2 regions of the Nodularia sp. LEGE 04288 genome follow, and region 1 is predicted to be linked to the other one. Evidence: riboswitches for the same ligand, from Rfam matches in the RefSeq annotation. Region 1 holds a riboswitch; the other holds the start of a gene.

Region 1 (11,757 bases):
GGATATGAAAGCCAGAATTGAATCACTGAATCGGTTTTACTATCCCGATGTCATGGTAACTTGCGACCAAAGAGACCAAGAAACGCCAGCTTATAAAAGATTTTCTACTTTAATTGTGGAAGTTTTATCTGATTCTACCGAAGCCTTTGACCGAGGGGATAAATTCGCCGATTATCAGCTGCTAGAAACTCTAGAAGAATACGTCTTAATTAACACAAAACGTCAGCGAGTTGAATGTTTTCGCCGTAATGGTCAAGGGCTGTGGGTTTTGCAATCCTACACAGCAGAAGAAAAGTCATTTCGATTAAATAGTATAGACTTTGAGGCGACTATAGCAGAACTTTACGAAGATGTAGTTTTTGCATCATAGAGGATATTTGATAGGCGTGAGGTTTTGCCTAAAAAACCGGATGGGGTGGGTTTTGCCCATACTTCATTATTTTAGTAACTTGGGAAAAAATTTTTGTGTGTTAAATTAGCGTTATTAATCTGGTTGAAATTATGAAATTTACATTCTCTAAACCTTCTGTGTTAGCTTATGCATCGTCTATTTTGCTGCTAGGTTTTTCGATCCCGTTAGTTGCACAAATACCAGCTTCTAATGCTGCTAGTGAGTGCCAAACTTTTAAGCCACCGTATCTGAATACAGTCAAAGACTTCATAGGTCTGGGACACTTTCAAGAAGACTGCGAAAAAGACTCCCAATCTGCGGTTTCTTCTTTTACACAGGCAATTACTCTCAATCCTCAAGGTGAAGAAGCATACTATCATCGTGCTAATGCTTACTATAACCTGGGAAATTATCAAGCCGCAGTGGCGGACCATAGCGAAGTAATTAGGCAAAATACAGGTAGGTTTGGTTTTAGTAGGGGAGCTTATTGGAACCGGGCTAGGGCTTATGAAAAGTTAGGGGAAAAAAAGAAAGCAATTTCCGATTTGAATCAATTAATTGGTGATAGTAGTCCCAATGCTGATCAATACTTTTTCAGAGGTAATATGTACCGTGATTTAAATAATAAAGCCAGTGCAATGGCAGATTACAAAGCGGCAGAGAAACTTTTACAGCAGTATTTAAATGGGGATTTCGGAAATGGTTTACAAGATCCTCGATATCAAGTGATGCTGGAGAATGTTAGAAATGAATTAGCCCAGATAAATTATTAACAGTGTGATAGCATGAATTATATGGGACGAAAAATAAATAATTTATTTGTCTGCACACTTCACTATTATTAAAAGTTTTCAGGTTTTATTGCTATCCATTGAGTAACAGGTGACATCGCCCGCCAACCTAAAAATTTACCAATAGGTTCTGCTCTTTGAATAGCGATACGAGTTAAACTACCACCAACCTGCTCATACCATTTAAATAAAATTTGCTCACCTTCTACAGTGACAACATTAGCTACTAATCGCCCACCCGGACGCAGTGCATTCCAACAGATATCAAACAGCCCTGCTGCTGTGACTCCACCGCCGATAAATATCGCATCCGGTGTGGGTAAATTTTGGAGAATTGATGGTGCTTTACCGCTAATAATTTTCAGGTGGGGAGTTCCTAAAGCTGCGGCGTTGTTGGCTATGTAACCCAGTCTAGAAGAATTCTGTTCAATGGCGATCGCCTGACATCGAGAATCAGTCCGCATCCATTCGATAGAAATTGAACCACAACCCGCACCGACATCCCACAGTAATTCTCCGGGAATGGGAGCTAATTTTGCTAAAGTCACCGCCCTGACTTCACTCTTGGTTAACTGTCCATCATGGTGATAGGCATGATCTGGCAATCCTGGTAATCTAGGTAAAGGTACCACCCCAGCATTAGCAATACATTCAACTGCGATCGCATTCAACGGTGCAATTTCTCTTTTATCCCAATCTGCGGCTATACCTTCGACAATTCTTTCCTGAATACCGCCCAGATGTTCTAAAACTGTAATTTTACTACCACCATAACCGCGATTTGTCAAGATGTCGGCAACAGTTGCAGGCGTGTCTTTGCCTTCACTCAAAATCAAAAGTTTAGCGTTGGGATAGATGTAACTATGGAGTAGAGAGGCTGGACGACCGCACAAACTCAAGGTTTCTGTTTCCCTAAAAGACCATCCCAATTTGGCACAGGCGAGGCTGAAGGTGGAAGGCGCAGGAATAATCGTAATTTCTTCTAGGGGAATTTGTCGCGTCAGGGTGACACCGATACCGTAACAAAAAGGGTCGCCACTGGCTAACACACAGACTGATTCACCCCGACGACGGATAATTTCGGCGATGGAACTGCTAATGGGAGATGTCCAGGCTATTTTCTGGCGTTGATCATTTGGGGGTAACATGGCTAAATGGCGATCGCCTCCGACAATCACTTCAGCTTGCTCTATCAGAGAACGTGCGATCGCACTTAACCCCTGTAAGCCATCTTCACCAATACCCACAATCGATAACCATTTCCGTGTCATAGAAGCTGTAATAATTTAACTAAATTTTGCGGCTTTTTCGGCGATTAATCCCAGTTAATCATCATTTTTTGGAAAAATAGCCTGTAATGATGCTTTGTCAAACAGCGCCAAAATTTGAGCATTTCATAACTATTAGTAAGTGTGTTATAATGAACAAGCATTACAACTGTTAATCCAGGTAAAATATAGCAATATATATTTACTTGAGTTAATTAAATTTCATAATTAGGTTGAGTATTAATTGAAAATTAAAGCGTTGGATGTCAAAGCAGGCGATCGCATTATTGCCTACTGTAAGAATAAGATGCAAGTTTGCAAAGTGAAACGCATCTTAGAACCTGGTTCGACCAACATCACACTATCGGTATTCACATCTGAGCATTATCGTGGATGCTTAGTTTCATGTGTAGTCCGGTTCCAATGTGACACCTTAGTTGATTTAGTACAATAAAATTACTGAAATGTTGTGTAATTAGCCCAAAGAAATGTCACAGGGCTACTCATTGGGTTGTAAATAAAATCTCCAGATATACCCAGTGCTAAGTTTAACTGAATATAAAAAATAGATCGCATCCAGCGATCTGAATACCTGATCATGTTAAATTACTGAAGCTAAGAGTTGGGAAACTCCGGTGAAATTCCGGGACTGTGCCGCAGCTGTAATGGTAAAGCGAAAGCAGAACATTTGCCAAGTCAGAATGCCAACTATAGCAGTGTTTTTAAGACACACATACTATCTATTGCCTGCGTCGCACAGGGAAGGAGTTAATGTTTTGCTGTCCGGTTTTGCCTTATGTCCTGGCTTATTTTATGATACACCCGCTCAAGATGGGATATTATCACGCATCAGAGTACCAGGTGGAATTCTGGATAGTAAACAGTGTCATGCAATCGCAGATATAGCAGAGAATTACGGGGGTGGATATGTCGATATTACCAATCGCGCCAACCTCCAAATCAGGGAACTGCGTTCGGGAATAAATGCAGCAGTTCTCCAGGATTTACAAAATATAGGTATTGGTTCTCGCAATTTCGCTGTTGACCACATTCGGAATATTATGACCAGTCCCACTGCTGGTATTGATCCCCAAGAATTAATTGATACTCGTCCCTTTGTGCAGGACTGGGAAAATTATATCGCCGCACATCCCACCCTATCAGGACTATCGGCAAAATTTAGTGTTTGCTTTGATGGTGGTGGTACAGTCTCGGTGTGCGATCGCCTCAACGATATCATGTTTGCTGCTGTCTTAATTGACGGTAGAGTTTATTTTCGTCTGCATCTCAGCGTCGGTGTCAAAGGAAAACCACCCATTGATATGGGAATTGTCTTATTACCAGAGTCATGTTTGCCAGTTTTGGCAGCTTTGGCTGAAGTTTATCTCAACTATACTGACCCAAACAGTCGGCGCAAGCTGCGTTTACGAGAGTTATTAAATAATTTGGGTTGTGAACGTTATCTTCAAGAAGTTGAACAACGTCTAGGTTTTCAACTCACATCCCAGGGACAGTTTGACAAAACCAGTGTCGAAAACAGGTCAAACTCCAACTATCAACATATCGGTATTCATCCCCAGCGTCAGCCAGGCTTATTTTATATTGGCGTGGTTTTACCTTTAGGTAGGCTAGAGACTCAGCAAATTAGGGGTTTAGCTGATTTAGCCCAGAGATTTGGTAACGGGACTCTGAGGCTAACTCCTTGGCAAAATTTGCTCCTGACAGATATTCCGGCGCGATCGCTTACCGATGTCAAAAGTGAAATTGCTGTTTTAAAATTAGATGTCTCAGCAAGTAATATCAATAGTGCATTAGTTGCCTGTTCTGGTAATAAAGGTTGTGCAGCTTCCGCCACGGATACTAAAGGTGATGCTTTGGCATTAGCAAAGTATCTGGAAACTCATGTTAGTCTAAATCACCCAGTTCATATTCATTTTAGCGGCTGCGAAAAATCTTGCGCCCAGCATAGTCATAGTGATATTACCTTGCTCGGTGTCAGCCTAGAATCAGAAAATGGAACAATGGGAGCTTATCACATTTATGTTGGTGATAGCTTGCGTGGCGAAGCCATAGGTGACAGCAACCAAAAATTTGGTCGTCAACTCTATCAATATGTCACTGTGGCCGAACTACCTGTATTGTTAGGGCAGATGTTACAAGTTTATAAAATTCAATGCCGAAATCCTGATGAATCCTTTGGAGAATTTGTTAATAGATATGAGATTGCCCAATTACACCCGTTATTTTCCTCTGTAAGTTAGGGTTATTTCTGTTAGCTTGCGTGGCATAGCCATTCCCATTCACCATTCACCATTCACTATTTTCCCATGTCTGACTACATCCGAGATGCTAACGAAATTTACAGTAAATCCTTTGCAATCATCAGATCCGAAGCCAAGCTGGATGTCCTGCCTCCAGATGTAGCAAAAGTAGCTGTACGCCTAATCCATGCCTGTGGAATGACTGATATCGTTACTGACTTGGGTTATTCATCAACGGCGGTGCAGGCGGGACGCGCAGCACTAGCAGCAGGTGCGCCGATTTTGTGTGATTGCCGCATGGTTGCCGAAGGGATTACGAGGAAGAGACTACCGACAAACAACCAAGTTATTTGCACCCTCTATGATGTGGAAGTACCAGCGCTGGCTAAACGTTTGGGTAATACGAGATCAGCTGCTGCCGTAGAATTGTGGCGATTGCACTTAGAAGGGGCAGTGGTAGCAGTGGGGAATGCCCCGACAGCACTATTTCGGCTGTTAGAAATGCTGGAAGAAGGAGTGCTAAAACCTGCGCTGATTTTAGGTTTTCCAGTGGGATTCGTTGGTGCAGCAGAGTCAAAAGCCGCACTAGCAGCAAATAGCAAAGGTGTACCATTTTTAACTTTACATGGTCGGCGTGGTGGCAGTGCGATCGCCGCAGCAGCCGTTAATGCCTTAGCAAAAGAGGAAGAATAATCATGCAAACCAAAGGCCGTCTCTATGGAATTGGTGTAGGGCCAGGTGATCCCGAACTATTGACATTGAAAGCATTGCGACTATTACAGGCTGCCCCTGTGGTGGCTTATCAGTCAGCAGTCGATAAAGAAAGTATAGCGCGCGCGATCGTCTCCCAATATCTCACCGGGGATCAAATCGAGGTGCTGTTTCACCTTCCCCGCGCCTTAGAACCAGAAACGGCCAATTTAATTTATGACAAAGAAGTTGAACCAATAGCCGAACATCTAGCCGCAGGCAGGGATGTAGTAGTATTGTGTGAGGGTGACCCGTTTTTCTACGGTTCCTTCATGTATGTTTTCACACGTTTATCTCAACACTATCAAACGGAAGTTGTACCGGGAATATCCTCACTCATGGCTTGTCCTGTAGCCTTGGGTGTACCCTTCACTTATTACAACGATATTATGACCGTTTTACCTGCCCCCATGCCAGCAGAAGAATTGATTACGCACTTACTAGCAACTGATGCAGCAGCGATTATGAAACTAGGTCGCCATTTCACCAAAGTGCGAGATGTTTTACATCAATTAGGCTTGGCATCACGGGCATTATATATTGAGAGGGCAACAACCACACAACAAAGAATAGTACCCCTAGATGAAGTTGATCCCGATCAAGTACCCTATTTCTCAATGATTATCATCCCCACCAAAAATCGACTATAGGTTAAACAAAATTCTTGTCTACGACACGCTATGTAAATAGTATTTCTGTACTATTGAATCTATAATTAAGTATATAGGCAAATTAAAAATTTGCTATGATATTATGCTTGGTTTTATTTGCGGGTCTGAACGATGATAAATTGTCTAGACGCAGCTCGCTACTTTATTGCGAGGGCTTACGAAGACGGTATAGAAGCCGAAATGACCAACATGAAGGTTCAAAAGCTTCTCTACTATTCACAAAGCTTGTATTTAGCAATATACGATCAGCCATTGTTTGACGAAGACATTCAAGCATGGCGATACGGGCCTGTCTGTCCTCCGGCTTACAGGTTTTACAGTGAATTTGAAGCGCAGCAGTTACCCATACCTAGTCAGAAATTGTTGTTACAGATTCCTCAAGATGAAAAAAAGCTGTTAGAGGAAATTTGGGGATATTTTGGTGGTTACCGTGCTTATCGACTCAGTAATATGACTCACTTGGAGTTTCCTTGGACAAAAGCACGCAAGGGTTTACCTGCAAATGCAAGTTCAACGGAACGGATTTTGCTGGAGGATATGAAGGCTTTGGGTTATCAGAAACTTGATTTAATAGAACGGGACCATCCTGCTTTTCAATCTGTAATGTCTCAGGTTTTAGAAGACGCTTGTAATTCAGAATCTTCAAATCGCATTAATAAAGGAGAGGTGCGTGACTGGCTTAACTCCCTTCTCGATTGAAAAGTCTGATAATTTCCAGCGTTCTTTTAAAAAATTGGCAAAGTTTCATGGTTCTAGTTTTGTTGAACTGATGGTAGAAATTATAGAAAATTTGACTGAAGAGCAGTATCCTTATAACTCCCGTCAAGAACCTTTACCCTCAAAGATGCAATTAACAGAAGGATGGACATTTCACAAATTGGAACTACGATTTGCTAAGGGAGCTTCCGGACAAATCAGGTTAATGTATTTAGTGAATGTCACTACTTTTACCATCAGACTTGTTTGGATTTATAGTCATGAGCAATTTGCTAAACGCCCTGGGGAAAAAGATTTAAAGAGTGTTATCGAAGAAATATTAGACTGTTAGTGCAAAATTATCTGTGTTTATCTGTGTCCATCTGTGGTTTCATTTGAAAGGACATCAACTTTTGTAAAATATCTAATCAAATGATCACAAAGATTGCACCTGCCATAGTGGTACTGGGTGAAAACAGTGTACCAGTAGCCCGAAAAATCATCAATGTCCTGCCAGAGGCAACATTATACGGTTTGGCAGGTCGCACATCTGGCGTTGATGTTAGCTTCACGAATTTTGGGGAAACACTGCGCGAGTTATTCGCCGAAGGAACACCGTTAATTGGTATTTGTGCTGCTGGTATCCTGATCAGAACAATAGCACCAATGCTTTCCGATAAAAAACAGGAACCGCCAGTAATAGCCGTAGCTGAAGATGGTAGTGCGGTAGTTCCACTTTTGGGTGGACTGAATGGTGTGAATGATTTGGCGCGACGTATTGCTGAGGCGCTTGATGTTAAACCTGCAATCACTACCACAGGTGATATCCGTTTCCGCACCGCGTTATTATCTCCTCCACCTGGATATCATTTAGCCAACCCAGATGATGCGAAGAAATTTATTTCAGATTTATTAGCAGGGGCGCAAGTTAAGCTTGAAGGTTCAGCGCCTTGGTTGAGTAATAGTCAACTACCTATAGACCCCAATGGTGATTTGACAATCCAGGTTACAGAACGATTAGTAACTCCCTCAGCCAACCGCCTTGTTTATCACCCAGCAACTATAGTAATTGCCATTAGTGATACCGTTGATGTAGCCTTAGTAGAACAGCTGCTAGCAGATGCCGAACTTGCCCCAGAATCAGTAGCCGGAATATTTGCACCAATCACCCTAGCCAATAATCCCAGCTTAAAAGCCATTGCTAACGCCTTTAAAGTACCTGCCCGCTTTTTTACCTCAAATCAACTAGAAAATTTTACATTACAAGGTTATAGCCCGTCCCAAGCCATAGCACTCACCACCACTGGCTCATCTCCCTTATCCTCCTCATCTTCCCACCTAGCTATCGCCATAGCCGCCACACCAATCGACCCCAGCACCATCGGTCAAGCACAGGGACGGTTAGCAATTATTGGCACTGGGCCAGGTGCTTCCAAGTGGATGTCTCCAGAGGTGAAAGAAATACTCAAATCTGCAACTGATTTAGTGGGTTACAAAACATACATAAATTTAATTGGTTCTCTGGCTGATGGTAAACAACTGCACGAGTCCGACAACCGGGAAGAAATTGCACGGGCTACAATGGCGCTGGATTTGGCAGCAAAAGGGCGATATGTAGCAGTAGTTTCTTCTGGTGATCCTGGGATATATGCAATGGCTGCGGCTGTATTTGAGGTATGCGATCGCTACCCCAAACCGGAATGGGAAAGTATAGATATTCATGTTGCACCGGGGATATCGGCTATGCAAGCGGCGGCGGCGGTCATTGGTGCGCCATTAGGACACGACTTCTGCGCGATATCCCTGTCTGATATTTTAAAACCTTGGTCAATTATCGAACAACGAATTGCTGGGGCGGCTCAAGCTGATTTTGCGATCGCCTTCTATAATCCTGTCTCCAAAGAGCGCACTTGGCAACTAGCAGCAGCGAAAACTATTTTACTGCAATATAGAACACCAGATACCCCAGTCGTATTAGCCAGAAATCTCGGCAGATCAGGACAAATGGTGAAGGTAATAAAACTTGATCACTTAACACCAGATTCAGCCGATATGCGGACAGTTATTTTAGTTGGTTCCAGCCAAACCCGAACAATTCAGCGCAGTGATGGACGCATTTCAGTTTATACACCAAGACGATACACTGAAGAAAAGATTTAATTTCAACAGGATTTACGCAAAATTATGAAAAAACGAACCACATTGGCGCTAGCCTCTCCCTTTGGGAGAAGTACACGTTCGCGTAGCGTCTCCCCTTGGGAGAAGTAAAGAGGGTTTCACAGAGTTTTTGCGTAAGTCATATTCAATTGAAAACTTCCTAGAAAACCAAAAAACCTGGTACGGGTTGACCAGGTTTTTATAGGTTCACTGTTTTGCAATTGTTAAACTTGTTAATTATTTGAAACTTCAAAACTAGGGTTTACAGAGCATCTAGCAACATCAGCAATCACACTTTTTCCACTTGAGGATTTGGCTCTGACCAGAAAATCAGGTTGTTTGCCACTTATGATTGATCTACTGATCTTTGCTTGGGTTGATGACAGGGGACACATAGTCATTTACCCTTTGGGGTTAGTTTTTTATTTCGCGTCCTACTATTTAAGTTATCACTAACTTGGTGAGATTTAAACCTGATTTTACTAAAGTTGACGTTTCGTTTCAGTTCGTAATCAAGTAGGGAACCTCACCCCCAACCCCTCTCCTTCTCCGTTGGCGTTAGCCTCTCCCTTTGGGAGAAGAGGGAGACGCTACGCGAAAGTCATTCCTGTCTGCGTTTGAGCCTGTTTTGCCCCCTAAATTCCCCAAGTTTGGAGGACTTTGAAAATTCTTGTTCCCCCATAATTGGGGGTTAGGGGGCGATTCGATCAGCTCCCAAAGGGAGACGCTACGCAAAAGCAAGGAGAGAATCGTAAAATTCCTAGATTTTGACTGTATTTGCCGACTGGTTAAATAACAAATTTCGTGATTTTTCCAAGTCAAGTTCCTGTTGGAATGCTTCTGCTTTTTCGTAAGCGCGAATAGTAGCGGGACGAGCCTGAATTGTTTCAAACCACCGCTGCAAGTGAGGAAAATCCTCTAGGTTCTGGCTTTGGCTTTCATGGGGGACAATCCAAGGATAGGCGGCGATATCAGCTATGGAATAATCGCCGGCCACAAATTCTCTATCTGCTAGGCGCTTATTTAGCACTGCATATAAGCGTCCTGTCTCTTTAACATACCGATTAATGGCGTAATCAATTTTTTCGGGTGCGTATTTGTTGAAGTGATGGTTTTGTCCCGCCATTGGTCCGAGTCCCCCCATTTGCCAGAATAACCACTGGAGGACTTCAACGCGATCGCGCAGATTTTCAGGAATCAATTTCCCGGTTTTTTCGGCTAAATACAGCAAAATTGCCCCAGATTCAAATACGGAAATCGGTCCATCCTCGGTAACAGGTTCATGGTCAACAATTGCGGGGATGCGATTATTAGGAGAAATCTGGAGAAATTCTGGTTTAAATTGTTCTCCGGCCCCAATATTCACCGGAATAATTGTGTATGGTAGCCCGGTTTCTTCCAGGAACATAGTAATTTTATGTCCGTTGGGGGTTGTCCAGTAGTAAAGTTCAATCATCGGTTTATGAATTACGAATTAGGTGAATTTAACCTTGATATGAATTTCCTATTTTACCTACAGACACGTTATGAGATAATGGCAAACGACCAGGGTTTAAGCGTGGCTCTGCTGCATAACCGACAGGGACTAAAACAGCGATCGCTAAATCAGGATCATCAGCACCGATAATTTCTTTAACTTGCGCCTCAATCCAGCCATTCATCAAGCAGGTGGACAACCCTAAACTTTCCGCGGCTAATACTAAATGGGTAGCAGCAATAATCGCATTCTTGATCGCATATTCCCGGCGTTTGTCTCCCAACCCTGTTTGAAATTGGGGAATAGCACTTTTAAAGTAGTTTACCGTGCCTTCATTCCAAGCTCCAGTCGCGATCGCCTGTTCATAAACTGGGGTCAAATCTCCCTCCCCGGCGTTAGGATCGGCTGCAAAGACAAAGGTCACCGGCGCTTGAATAATTTGCTGTTGATTCCAAGCTGCTGCGGCTAATGCTGCCTTTTGCGCCTCATCTTGGACTAGGACAATTTGCCAGTCCTGGATATTGAAACTGCTGGGCGCAGCTACGGTTAATTCTACCAGTTGTTGAAGCAATTCCGGGGCAATGGGGTCTGTTTTAAAAGTCTTGATAGAACGACGCTGGATGATGGCGTTAGGTACATCTAAAGGTTTAATTTGAGTGGTAGGATGCATGAGATTCTCCTGATGATGATGATATTAGTTTTCTAGCTGATCCGTTCACAGCAGCACTTTTGTGTACAGACGCGATTTATCACGTCTGTACACTCAGTAGGCTATTATTGTTTAATATACTGCCCTAAAGTTTGAGCTAAGGTAGTTTTTTGTACTGCACCCACGACTATATCAACTTGTCGTCCCCCCTTAAATACCATGAGTGTGGGAATGCTCCGAATACCGTAATGGCTAGCAACAGTCGGGTTTTGATCTGTGTTCAGTTTTACGACTTTTACTTGTCCTGCATATTCGCCAGCAACTTCATCGACAACTGGAGTCACCATCCGACAAGGACCACACCAAGGGGCCCAAAAGTCCACTAAGACTGGAATTTCACTTTCCAGAACTTCTTTTTTAAATGTGGCTTCTGTGACATTTGTAACGGATGACATAAGTGCCTCCTGATTTAATTCGGTTGTTCGATATTATCGAATAAAAAAAATATACGGCATTTAAAGAGATAATGCAACAATGAAATTTTTATATCATCCAGACCGAAAAGATATTTCCTTACCAGGAGTGCTGTATGCTTTGGGCGATCCAGTGCGGCTAGAGATTGTGCGGTTGCTGGCGACTCAGGGAG
Region 2 (11,757 bases), on a different contig from region 1:
CAATAAAAAATCAGGCTGGTTTTCCAATCTTCTCAATCCTTTGCGTAATCGGCTGGATAAAGTTCCGGTTAAAAATTCCCGCCTTGCTCATGTAATTTGTCAGGTAATTCCTTGTTGTTGTCCCTTTGAGCGCAGTATTAGTTTATTTGGGCGAACTTTTCATATTCCACCTCTGTGTAAACTCAATCCCTTATATGACGAGTTTGTGGGAATGCGTTTTCGGGCTTTATCTTATCTTGCTGATGAGTGTGGAGAGGATGTCACGAAATACATTTGTTAGATATTTGTCTCCATTTATGACTCATTAAGCATCTGGCAAAAGTCTATTTTATGAGAACTATACCACAAATTTACACTGATAAATTATCTGCTGTAAATGTGGACTAAAGCAGATTTTTGCAGGCGGTCTATTACTCAGTGAATAGGCTAATAACTGATATTAACACTGTCGATCCAGCAAGAGAGAGAAGAGAAGAGAGATGAAAAGTACCCAAGGCAAAATCAACGAGCTGCTCAGTGAATCAGGATGTGAACACAATCAGCAAAAACAGGGCGAAAAGAAAAACAAATCTTGCACCCAACAAGCTCAACCAGGTGCGGCTCAAGGGGGCTGTGCTTTTGATGGTGCAATGATTGCCTTGGTACCTATTACTGATGCAGCTCATTTAGTCCACGGGCCGATCGCCTGTGCTGGTAATTCTTGGGGTAGTCGTGGTAGTCTCTCCTCTGGGCCTTTACTCTACAAAACTGGCTTTACTACCGATTTGAGTGAGAATGATGTGATTTTCGGGGGTGAAAAGAAGCTCTATCAGGCAATTCTGCAACTTAGCGATCGCTACAAACCACCAGCAATTTTCGTCTATGCTACCTGTGTAACAGCGCTGATTGGCGATGATATGGATGCTGTGTGCAAGGCTGCAACTGAGAAAACTGGTATTCCTGTGATTCCGGTGATTGCTCCGGGCTTTATTGGTAGTAAAAATCTGGGTAACCGCTTTGGTGGTGAAGCGTTGCTGGAATATGTAGTTGGTACAGCAGAACCAGAAACAACTACGCCTTATGATATTAACTTGATAGGTGAATACAACATCGCCGGAGAAATGTGGGGAGTCACTCCACTGTTAGAAAAATTAGGCATTCGGGTTTTATCTAAAATTACGGGTGATGCTCGTTTCAATGATATTCGTTATGCCCATCGTGCCAAGCTGAATGTGATGATCTGCTCACGCGCTTTGCTCAATATGGCCAGGAAAATGGAGGAACGCTACAACATTCCTTACATTGAAGAGTCTTTCTATGGCATCGATGATATGAATCGTTGTCTACGAAATATTGCTGCTAAGTTGGGTGATGCGGATTTGCAGGAACGCACAGAAAAGCTAATTGCTGAAGAAACTGCGGCTCTTGATTTGGCTTTGGCTCCCTATCGCGCTCGACTTAAAGGTAAGCGGGTTGTCTTGTATACCGGCGGTGTTAAGAGTTGGTCGATTATCTCGGCGGCGAAGGATTTGGGGATTGAAGTTGTTGCTACCAGTACGAGAAAAAGCACTGAGGAAGATAAAGCCCGGATTAAGAAGTTGATTGGTAACGATGGCATTATGATGGAGAAGGGTAACGCTCAGGAGTTGTTACGGCTGGTGAAGGAAACTGGCGCTGATATGTTGATTGCTGGTGGTCGTAACCAATATACTGCTCTGAAGGCTCGGATTCCTTTTCTGGATATTAATCAAGAACGTCACCATCCTTATGCTGGTTATTCGGGGATGGTTGAAATGGCACGAGAATTGTATGAGGCTCTTTATAGTCCTATTTGGGAACAAATACGTAAGCCTGCGCCTTGGGAAGAGTTGGAGGGATGATTTGGCTGATGTTCTCCCGACGATGCGATGAATCAATGAAGTTAGGGAAAAACGAACCACAGAGGCACAGAGTTCACAGAGGAATGAGGGTTTGAGAGGTTTTTGCGTAGATCCAATGAATGCAATTTGGTATTAATATAATGGCGATTGTTAATCTTCCCAATAAACCACTGACTGTTAATCCTCTGAAGCAAAGCCAAGCTTTGGGTGCGTCTTTAGCCTTTTTGGGGTTGAAGGGGATGATTCCTCTGTTCCACGGTTCCCAAGGTTGTACGGCCTTCGCTAAAGTTGTGCTTGTACGGCATTTTCGGGAAGCTATTCCCCTAGCCACTACAGCCATGACTGAAGTTTCTACTATTTTGGGTGGCGAGGAGAATGTGGAACAGGCAATTCTTACCTTAGTGGAAAAGGTGCAGCCGGAAATTATTGGTCTATGTAGTACGGGGCTGACGGAAACTAGAGGAGATGATCTGGAACGTTTTCTGAAGGATATCCGCGATCGCCATCCGGAATTAGATCATTTACCGATTGTATTTGCTCCTACCCCAGATTTCAAGGGAGCGCTGCAAGATGGTTTTGCTGCGGCTGTGGAAAGTATCGTTAGGGAAATCCCCAAGGCTGGTGGAATTAGAACCGAACAGGTGACGATTTTGGCGGGTTCTTCTCTGACACCAGGGGATGTGCAGGAAATCAAGGAAATGGTGACTGCTTTTGGCTTAGTGCCAATTATTGTCCCTGATCTTGGTGCTTCCCTCGATGGTCATTTAGAAGATGGTTATAGTTCGGTTACAGCTAGTGGCACAACCATAAAACAGCTACGAGACATAGGTAGCTCCGCCTTTACCATCGCTTTGGGCGAAAGTATGCGAGAAGCCGCCAAAATCCTGGAGGAGCGCTTTAACATACCTTACGAGGTGTTTGGTGAACTGACTGGATTGGATGCTGTGGATGAGTTTCTGCAAGCATTGGCGATTCTGAGTAGTAATAGCGTTCCCGAAAAATACCGCCGTCAACGTCGCCAGCTACAAGATGCGATGCTTGATACTCATTTTTATTTTGGTGCAAAACGAGTGTCTTTGGCGTTGGAACCTGATTTATTATGGTCAACGGTGAACTTTTTGCAATCGATGGGGACTCAAATTCATGCAGTGGTGACTACGACGCGATCGCCACTATTGGAAAAACTCCCGGTTAAAAGCGTCACCATCGGCGACTTAGATGACTTTGAGCAACTATCAGCTGGTTCTGATTTACTCATTGGTAATTCTAACGTAGGTGCGATCGCCAAACGTCTCTCGATTCCTATGTATCGTTTGGGTATTCCCATATACGACCGTTTGGGTAATGGATACTTCACGAAAGTTGGATATCGAGGCACAATGGAGCTTTTATTTGGCATCGGGAACCTATTTTTAGAAGCCGAAGAAGAGAGAGTTAAACATTTATGGGAATTGGTATCTGAGGAATAAGAATTTGTTTCGCGCATTCGCCGTTAGGCGTTCCCGCAGGGTAGGCGCAAAGACGCAAAGAAGAAGAAAGGTGATTTTGGCATTTTGTACTCTGATTCACCAATACAGATTCTTCCTCAATACTCAAGACCTCTCATATCCAATATCCGATCCTTAATTCAGGACAAGAGAATGAAAATAGCCTTTACCACAAGTGACCGGATTCATATTAATGCTCACTTCGGATGGGCGAGAGAAATTGATGTTTACGAAATCTCCGACGAGGGATATGAATTTCTCGAAACCCTGAAATTTGACGGTGACTTAAAAGAAGATGGTAACGAAGATAAAATCAATCCTAAACTTGATGCTTTAGTTGATTGTACCATCGTTTATGTGACAGCAATTGGTGGTAGTGCCGCAGCTCGCTTAATTAAGAAAGGCGTTACCCCAGTCAAAGCTAAATCAGAGGAAGAGGAAATTAGTGAAGTCCTCGATAAACTCGTCAAAACCCTCAAAGGTAATCCTCCACCTTGGTTACGTAAAGCTTTAAGACAAACCACTCCAAACTTTGTAGACTAATCTCAAGTTGAAGCAACGGTATGAGTACAAACAATAATGTGAACGGAAGCACCGATACAGTAGTCTTGAACTCCCCTTTTCTCAAGACATTAGTCCAACAAATTCGGGGACAAGATACTTACGGAGTTTATCGTAATTGGTCAGATGAATTAATCCTCAAACCCTTTGTTATTACCAAACAAAAGAAACGCGAAATTTCAATTGAGGGTGAAGTTGACCCGATTACTCAGGCGCGGATTATGGCATTTTTCCGGGCTGTAGCCGCTGCTATTGAACAAGAAACAGGTCTAATCTCTCAGGTCGTCATTGACTTGAGCCATGAAGGATTCGGCTGGGCGCTGGTTTTTTCTAGTCGTCTTTTGCTAACTGTAAAAACCTTACGTGATGCTCATCGCTTTGGTTTTGACTCAATGGAAAAATTAGCAGAAGAAGGCGAAAACTATGTCAAAAAAGGTGTTGACTTAGCCAAGAGATTTCCTGAAGTCGGCAACCTTTAAGACTGCCTAAAAACTTGATTTAACTTTGTGTCTTAGTGTCTTTGTGTTTTCAACCATTAGGCACTAGTACAAGTTGGCGTAAATAAACAGACCATTCAAAATCCATGAAAAGCCCATTTTATAAGCTTTTTGACTTTTGACTTTTGACTTTTGACTTCCGCCTTGCGGTACTAGACACAAAAGTGTTTGTTTTTTGCTCAACTTAATCATCAGGAGTAATAAATGGCGCAATTGAGCGAAACAAGTATTGAAGAAATCAAAACCAAAATTAAGCGGCTCAATAGTAAAGCTGGTCAAATGAAGATGGATCTGCATGATTTAGCAGAAGGTCTGCCCACAGATTACAAAACCCTGATGGATGTGGCGGCGGCGACTTATAAAATCTATCAACAGCTAGATGAGCTTAAGCAACAGCTAAAAACAATGGAGAATGATCAATGACTGGAACTATGAATGAATTCAAAAAGCTTGTAGATGCAGAAGAATTTTTTCAGTTCTTCAATTTGCCCTACGACAAAGAAAATGTCAATGTCAATCGTCTGCATATTTTGAAGAAGTTTTCGCAATTTATGGCAGAAGTTGATGATAATGCTCATGGTTTAACTTCAGCAGAAATACTCACTCAATATTCGTTAGCTTTGCAAAAAGCTCATGATCTTTTCCTAAAATCAACAGCTTATGAAGAAAAGCTGTTCAAAGTGTTTAATGACAAGCCGAAGAATGTAGTTACGCTGACAGAAATCACTTCTGATTAGGAGGTAAAAAGTGATCAACCTAACGCCTACCGAATTAGAACGCTATAGTCGCCAAATGATGCTGCCAAACTTTGGCGAACTAGCTCAAAAACGTCTGAAGTCAGCGACAGTTATGGTTTCAGGTGTGGGGGGATTAGGTGGTACGGCGGCGCTTTACTTAGCAGTAGCGGGCGTTGGGCGACTAATCTTAGTCCGGGGTGGTGACTTGCGATTGGATGACATGAACCGTCAGATTTTAATGACTGATGATTGGGTAGGTAAACCCAGGGTATTCAAAGCTAAAGAAACTCTGGAAGCTATCAATCCTGATATCAAAGTTGATGTAGTTCATGATTATGTCACTGCGGAAAATGTAGACTCCTTAGTGCAATCGGCTGATATGGCCTTGGATTGCGCCCACAATTTTACGGAACGCGACTTGCTGAATGCAGCTTGTGTGCGTTGGCGTAAACCGATGGTGGAGGCTGCAATGGACGGGATGGAGGCTTACCTAACTACAATTATTCCGGGTGTGACTCCTTGTTTATCCTGTCTGTTTCCAGAAAAGCCTGAGTGGGATAGACGTGCTTTTTCTGTTCTGGGCGCTGTATCTGGGACACTAGCTTGTCTAACAGCGTTGGAGGCGATTAAGCTGATCACTGGGTTCAGTCAACCTCTGTTATCGCAATTGCTGACAATTGACTTGAATCGGATGGAATTTGCCAAGCGCCGTTCTCAACGCGATCGCGCTTGTCCTGTATGTGGTAACACTGCACCCTGGAGATACGGACAACCTCCATCCCTGGAACCTACAAGCAATTGTACAAAGTAGTCATTAGTCAATCAATTTTAGATTTTAGATTTTAGATTTTGGATTAAACTGCAATCTAAAATCGCAAGTTCAAAATCAAAAATTCTTTGGTTATTGGTTATTAGACAACGGACAAAACACTATCACCTGCCTTCCATAAAACTTCATCGCGACAAATCAGGAGACGTAATGGCTGTTAGTCTAACAGAAAAAGCAGAGTTTCGTCTGCGGGCATTTATTAGAGGTTCTGCCTCTGACAATAATGACGCTTCAAAAGGCATCCGGATATCTGTAAAAGATGGTGGTTGCAATGGCTATGAATATGGCATTGATGTCACTAGCAAACCACAACCAGATGATTTGGTAATTCAACAAGGTAATGTGTTGATTTATGTTGATGCTAAAAGTGCGCCGTTATTGGACGGGGTTGTGGTCGATTTTGTAGAAGGGGTAATGGAAAGTGGCTTTAAGTTCACTAACCCTAATGCAAGTGATACCTGCGGTTGCGGAAAATCATTCAAAACCGATGATGGCACACCCACTGGTGTACCTTGCAGCTAGTACCGCTGTGAATTCGTAATTCGTAATTGAGCCTTCAAAGCTGACCCTAGAAATCATGGACACTTGCTAATCTACGGGTTTGGAAAAAGCGCAAGTTGGTGAAACCGATACCACTTATCATTACTTACAGCCGGAGGAACCCCATCAATGCAGTGTCCTCTTCCGCGCTGTTTCTGGAAGTTTGGAGTTCACTAGGTAACAGAAACTCACAAACTGAGCAAAATCAATTTCATCGTATAACTTTTGAGGAGAATCGGAAAATGGCAAGCTATCAAGTTAGATTAATCAACAAAAAGCAAGAACTCGACTCCACAATTGAAATCGATGAAGAAAGTACCATTTTGGAAGGAGCCGAAGAAAATGGTATTGAGTTGCCTTTCTCTTGTCATTCAGGTTCTTGCTCTAGTTGTGTAGGAAAAGTTGTTGAAGGTGAAGTTGATCAATCTGATCAAATCTTTTTAGATGACGAGCAAATGTCTAAAGGATTCGCTCTACTTTGCGTTACTTATCCCCGTTCTAATTGCACAATTAAAACTCACCAAGAACCATATCTTGTGTAGAGTATTGCTTTGAACTCTCAGAAGGTTTAGATCCCCGATTTCTTGAAGAATTCGGGGATCTTTTTCATCTAGGATTACTAGATTGCAGAATTTTGAGAATTGTCTGGACTATTACTAAGCCAGCGAGAAGAAATGTCTTCCAAAGTGCCATTTTCCGACATCTTTCGCAATTCAATGTTGAGGTCTTTGGTTAAAGGACTATCGATGGGTAAGACAAACCCATAAAGCTCAGTTCCCAGAGACAAGTTAGTTAATTTTAAATTCAGTTCGGGATTTTGCGTGAGGTAATATTCCATAGCGGGACGGTCGAAAACTACTGCATCTGCTTTTTGATCAGACAATTTTTGTACGGCTTCTGCCAAATTTGCCACTTTTTGCACTCGACTACTATAGTTCTGCACAACTTCAGCACTAGATGAGCCTTCAACAGTCGTTAACCTAGCATCTTTTAAGCTTGAGGGATTGGTAAATTGTTCAGTAGAATCACCGGATAAGGCGATGGTTATGGCTGAAGCAAGTCCGGCTGTCAGTGAAGAAACTGTGACTAGAGCTAATACCATCCAAGTCCCGGCGATGAAACGACCGAGACGGGTAACCGGTGCGCGATCGCCATATCCCACTGTAGTCAATGTTACAAGTGCAAACCACATCCCATTACCCACTCCCTGGAAGTAATTTTTCGGGAATTGCTCGCTATTTTTATTTCGTTCCGCCAACCAAACCAAATTCCCCACCACGAACATCAGGATAACTAATACGCCCACGGAAGTTAAAACCGCAGTCTCAAAAAAAGGTTTTACCCGACTCCAAATACTGGGATCATCTGCTGCTGTTAAGACAGCAATTTCTGTAGAAAAATAGGGTTGGGTAAAGTCAACTTTTTCTAGGCGCTGGGCTGTAATTGTGATGGGGCCAATCAACAAATCCAATTCTCCCTGATTCACAACTTCTAGGGCATTGGCAACGCTGGATTGCGGTATTAATTCATACTCTATATTTTGAGAGCGAGCCACTTCTGCCCAGACTTCCACACTAATGCCATTCGTGTCTGTATCTTTGCGAACTACAAAAGGAGCAGAACCAGCCACACCCACTCGCAACGGCGCACCTGAAGCTAAAGTTGGGATAGAAATAACTAAAGCGACAGCTACCCCAGTCAAGCAATTATAGTTGGCTGCTAAACCCTGGCGGACGCGAAAAATAGATGCAGACAAAATCCTATGCAGTGGCTGTGAATGTAGGAAGTGGCGGAAATTCATGAGTGGTTGACTCCTGATATACTTGTGCGATCGCTGACTAAAAAAGGTGATGTTATTTCCTAAACAATGTCTGGATGATAACTCTTGAGCCACCGCATCTTCAAGCTGACCGCCAATATTAAATCAATTTTCAACAAACATATTTTAAAATTTTTCCTAGACTTGATGCGTAATATCTCTTGTACAGACGCGATAAATCGTGTCTCAGCAACTTTTATAACTGCCAGAGTTGAATTTGATAACAAAGATGACTGTCAAAAATCTGTCGTGCAGCTAGACCCTCAGTAATTGGTTGATCCAGCCAACGTTTAAAAGCCCAACTTCCTATTGTATGTACAGGTGGAACTGCTATCTTGACAACATCAGCAATATATTTAAATGTGGTCAGTCCAAATGTCCGAAAATTACTCAGACACAAATCAATTGTTGGTGCAATAGATTGAGAAATATCTTCGGATTTGATTAATTTAAATCCTGTCTTCTCTAAAGCTGCTTGAAGTTCATGAGCAATATGACAATTAGAAAAAATGCCCTCTTTGTATTCGGCATCAAGGCGCATCATATCTGCTATGAGTAAGTAACTACCATTATTAAGTAAACGCGCTGCACCTTCAGCTAAATCTTCCACCGCCATATATTGGCTACTTTCACTGAAGAGAACTAAATCATAGGAATGTGAAGTCTGAAAATCTTCAAATGTCGTTAAGTAGAAAGGTATTTTACCGTTAGTATTTTGAATAAATTTCTCTTTTTGGATTGCATCGGGTGCTAGTCCTTCAACACTCAGACCACGTTCCCAAAGAGATTTGGCATTACCACCAATACCACAGCCTACATCCAGTACGGTTTGAATTCCTTCGGGGATGAAACTAAAAAGTTTCGCTGCATAGGCTTCTTGCGCCTCACGCAGGTCAGTTAAAGTCAATTCTTCTCCAATAGTTGGGATTGCTTCCCAATAACCGTAATGTAGATAGGAAGAACCTGTGAGTCCCATATAGTAATCTATGGCTGCATTTTGGTAGCGTGTGGCTTTGGAAATCTTAATTGACTTTGGTTTTTGCATTGAGGGTTAAGGTCAGGTTGGCGAAGGTACTGGTATTTAATCACATTATTTGGATGAAATACTAAATTTCGCTGGCTGTCCTACGCACCAGGCGCAAAGAGCTAGATTGAAGAAAGAGATCGCATCTGAATGTAAATAAGATTGCGATCGCCAAAATCCGTTTCAAATTCGGTATTGTTAGTTACATGATTTTCTTTCAGTGGATTTTATCAGTCAGGGAGTGGGTACTGCTGGAATACGTGCCAAAATTCCTTTTTTGAGTGGTTCTGGACGTTCACTCCACGGTAATAAACCTTCTGGATGAGCATGATATTTACCTGCACACTCGAATACTCCAGCCACATCTGCGGGTGATAACTCAGGCGAAATGTCACCAAACAGATATGTAGATTTACCATGTGCAGCAAAGGATACCACACAAGAGCGATCGCAAGCGCTCATGCAGTTCACTGGTTGAATCACAAATTCTGTGTTCAATTCCCAATTGGGATAATGTGCTTCCAAGTGTTTCAGAAATTTTTCTCCACCACTTTCACCAACACGCTTCCCACCTTCCCACTTACTCGCACAAGTGGTACAAACAAATATTGTATGTTGTGCTGTCATCTATACCTCGTAGATTTTAGCTAAAGTTACTTTTTTATCGGCGGGTATTCTGACTTACGTAATTTTAAATTTTAAATTTAGGATTTGGGAATGTCTGATGCCATCTTCATATCTCAAAATAAAAATCTAAAATCTGTTTACAGCTGCGGGACAGCGCCGGAATTACACCGAACTTTCCCCGTTACCTCTAATAGCTAATTTCTACTAGAACCGGATATATGAAAATCTATCATACTTTCGTCAAATTTAAATCAAATCTTGTATAAATTTAACAGATAGTTTCTATTGACAGATAATAGTTAAATTGTTACTCGCTTAAATTTTCAACCATTCATGTAGCCGAAGACTTCCCCAAAGGTATTATCTTGACAAAGGTTTTGGAAAAAGCATATTCAATTTCGGTCGATGTCCAATAGCTGATTTTTCTTAAATGACTGTAGCTTTGGCTGCATTTTTAGGTTTTATTTCGCTAATTAACCCCAATATGTCTTGGGATCTTTATAAATGATTCATAATTTAAAATTATCAGAGTGATAATATATAAGTAAGCTAAATAGTTGCTAGTGAACCTAAACTTCCACAAAAAGCGATACAAGGCTATTTTAGACATTTCTCTCTTAATTCTGGTTCAGTTAAAAATTACGCAGCACCTCAGATAGATTCAATCATAAAATGACTGAAATCTGCGTGAACATTGTCCTAATATTAACCTGTTTTATTCAGGTATCAAATAAATGCCAGACTTTTGTCAAGGGGTGTTTAAAGCTATTAACTAGCTAGAGTTTAAACGACTCTAATCATTAGGAATGTATGTTTAGCTGAAGAATGCTAGGTATAACCTATTATTCACCTTTCTGAGTCCATCTAGAAATATTAAGGATTAGTCATGAATCAGATCAAAAAGCAAAAATTGAGTGAAGTCACCAAGCAATGGATGATAGCAAAAGGCTACAATCCCCAAAACTTGAATCAAGCAGGTGAAAATGGCGATACGGCTTTGATGAAAGCAACTAGAGAGGGAGTTTATGCAGTTGTCAAAGAACTCATTGATTTGGGCGCGAATATTAATGCTAAAAATAATGATAATAATAATGCTTTATGGTTTGCTTGTTTCGGCAATCATTACGAGTTAATTAGCTTGCTGCTAGCTGCCAAAATTAACATTAATAATCAAAATGATAATGGTGCAACTGTGTTAATGTATGCAGCATCAGCAGGAAAAACAGGTGTGGCTAAATTACTTCTACAACACAACCCTAATTTGGAATTAAGAAACTTAGACGATTATCAAGCCATAGATTTTGCTAGCAATATAGAGATTTTAGGATTACTCAAAAATGCCGCAAAGTAAGAATTTAGAGACGGCGTACCACGATATCACCAAGCATTCTTACTTATCTGTACAGATTAATCCCAATTATGTAGATGCTTCCACCCAGCCAACTGCATTTAAAGTTTATCCCAAGTTTTATCGGCGGGTAAAATTAAATCTCAATAATCCCGTGCATTCTTTTATCTGGTTAACCAGTGCAGTTACTCTGGAAAAGGCATATAAAGATGTCCCTTATAAACTCCGGGTAAACCCCTCAGCAGGCGCTTTATACCCTACGGAAGTTTATGTGCAAATTCGCGGGATGTCGGGAATAATAGATGGTATATATCATCTAGAAGTTGAGAATAATTGTCTAACTCTGATTTATGAATTAATTGATGATGGCCTAGAAAGTTATATTATACCGGGTAAAAGTATCAAGGGATGCATTTTTTTAATTAGTTG

Evidence for each region. Region 1 has a riboswitch for cobalamin ahead of cobG (precorrin-3B synthase). Riboswitches for the same ligand answer to the same signal wherever they lie in the genome.
Region 2: another riboswitch for cobalamin. It lies ahead of AACX33_RS03905 (DUF1636 family protein); the one in region 1 lies ahead of cobG (precorrin-3B synthase).

The regions. Positions count from the first base shown of each region.
Region 1 is NZ_CAWQOY010000117.1:20,314-32,070, forward strand. It holds gene AACX33_RS14615 (Uma2 family endonuclease) at 1-370, shown strand, start outside; gene AACX33_RS14620 (tetratricopeptide repeat protein) at 502-1,164, shown strand; gene cbiE (precorrin-6y C5,15-methyltransferase (decarboxylating) subunit CbiE) at 1,233-2,453, opposite strand; gene AACX33_RS14630 (hypothetical protein) at 2,695-2,904, shown strand; adenosylcobalamin-variant (AdoCbl-variant) riboswitch at 3,065-3,165, shown strand; gene cobG (precorrin-3B synthase) at 3,152-4,711, shown strand; gene AACX33_RS14640 (precorrin-8X methylmutase) at 4,778-5,404, shown strand; gene AACX33_RS14645 (precorrin-2 C(20)-methyltransferase) at 5,407-6,111, shown strand; gene AACX33_RS14650 (Panacea domain-containing protein) at 6,244-6,831, shown strand; gene AACX33_RS14655 (hypothetical protein) at 6,803-7,180, shown strand; gene cobJ (precorrin-3B C(17)-methyltransferase) at 7,261-8,988, shown strand; gene AACX33_RS14665 (glutathione binding-like protein) at 9,746-10,441, opposite strand; gene AACX33_RS14670 (nitroreductase family protein) at 10,470-11,132, opposite strand; gene trxA (thioredoxin) at 11,237-11,566, opposite strand; gene AACX33_RS14680 (ArsR/SmtB family transcription factor) at 11,646-11,757, shown strand, end outside.
Region 2 is NZ_CAWQOY010000044.1:75,266-87,022, reverse strand. It holds gene AACX33_RS03965 (Mo-dependent nitrogenase C-terminal domain-containing protein) at 1-280, shown strand, start outside; gene nifE (nitrogenase iron-molybdenum cofactor biosynthesis protein NifE) at 480-1,859, shown strand; gene nifN (nitrogenase iron-molybdenum cofactor biosynthesis protein NifN) at 2,000-3,328, shown strand; gene nifX (nitrogen fixation protein NifX) at 3,500-3,889, shown strand; gene AACX33_RS03945 (NifX-associated nitrogen fixation protein) at 3,910-4,386, shown strand; gene AACX33_RS03940 (CCE_0567 family metalloprotein) at 4,609-4,827, shown strand; gene nifW (nitrogenase-stabilizing/protective protein NifW) at 4,824-5,141, shown strand; gene AACX33_RS03930 (ThiF family adenylyltransferase) at 5,152-5,952, shown strand; gene AACX33_RS03925 (HesB/IscA family protein) at 6,121-6,492, shown strand; gene AACX33_RS03920 (2Fe-2S iron-sulfur cluster-binding protein) at 6,753-7,052, shown strand; gene AACX33_RS03915 (transporter substrate-binding domain-containing protein) at 7,130-8,404, opposite strand; gene AACX33_RS03910 (class I SAM-dependent methyltransferase) at 8,526-9,374, opposite strand; gene AACX33_RS03905 (DUF1636 family protein) at 9,588-9,980, opposite strand; cobalamin riboswitch at 10,003-10,210, opposite strand; gene AACX33_RS03900 (ankyrin repeat domain-containing protein) at 10,867-11,331, shown strand; gene AACX33_RS03895 (nitroreductase family protein) at 11,318-11,757, shown strand, end outside.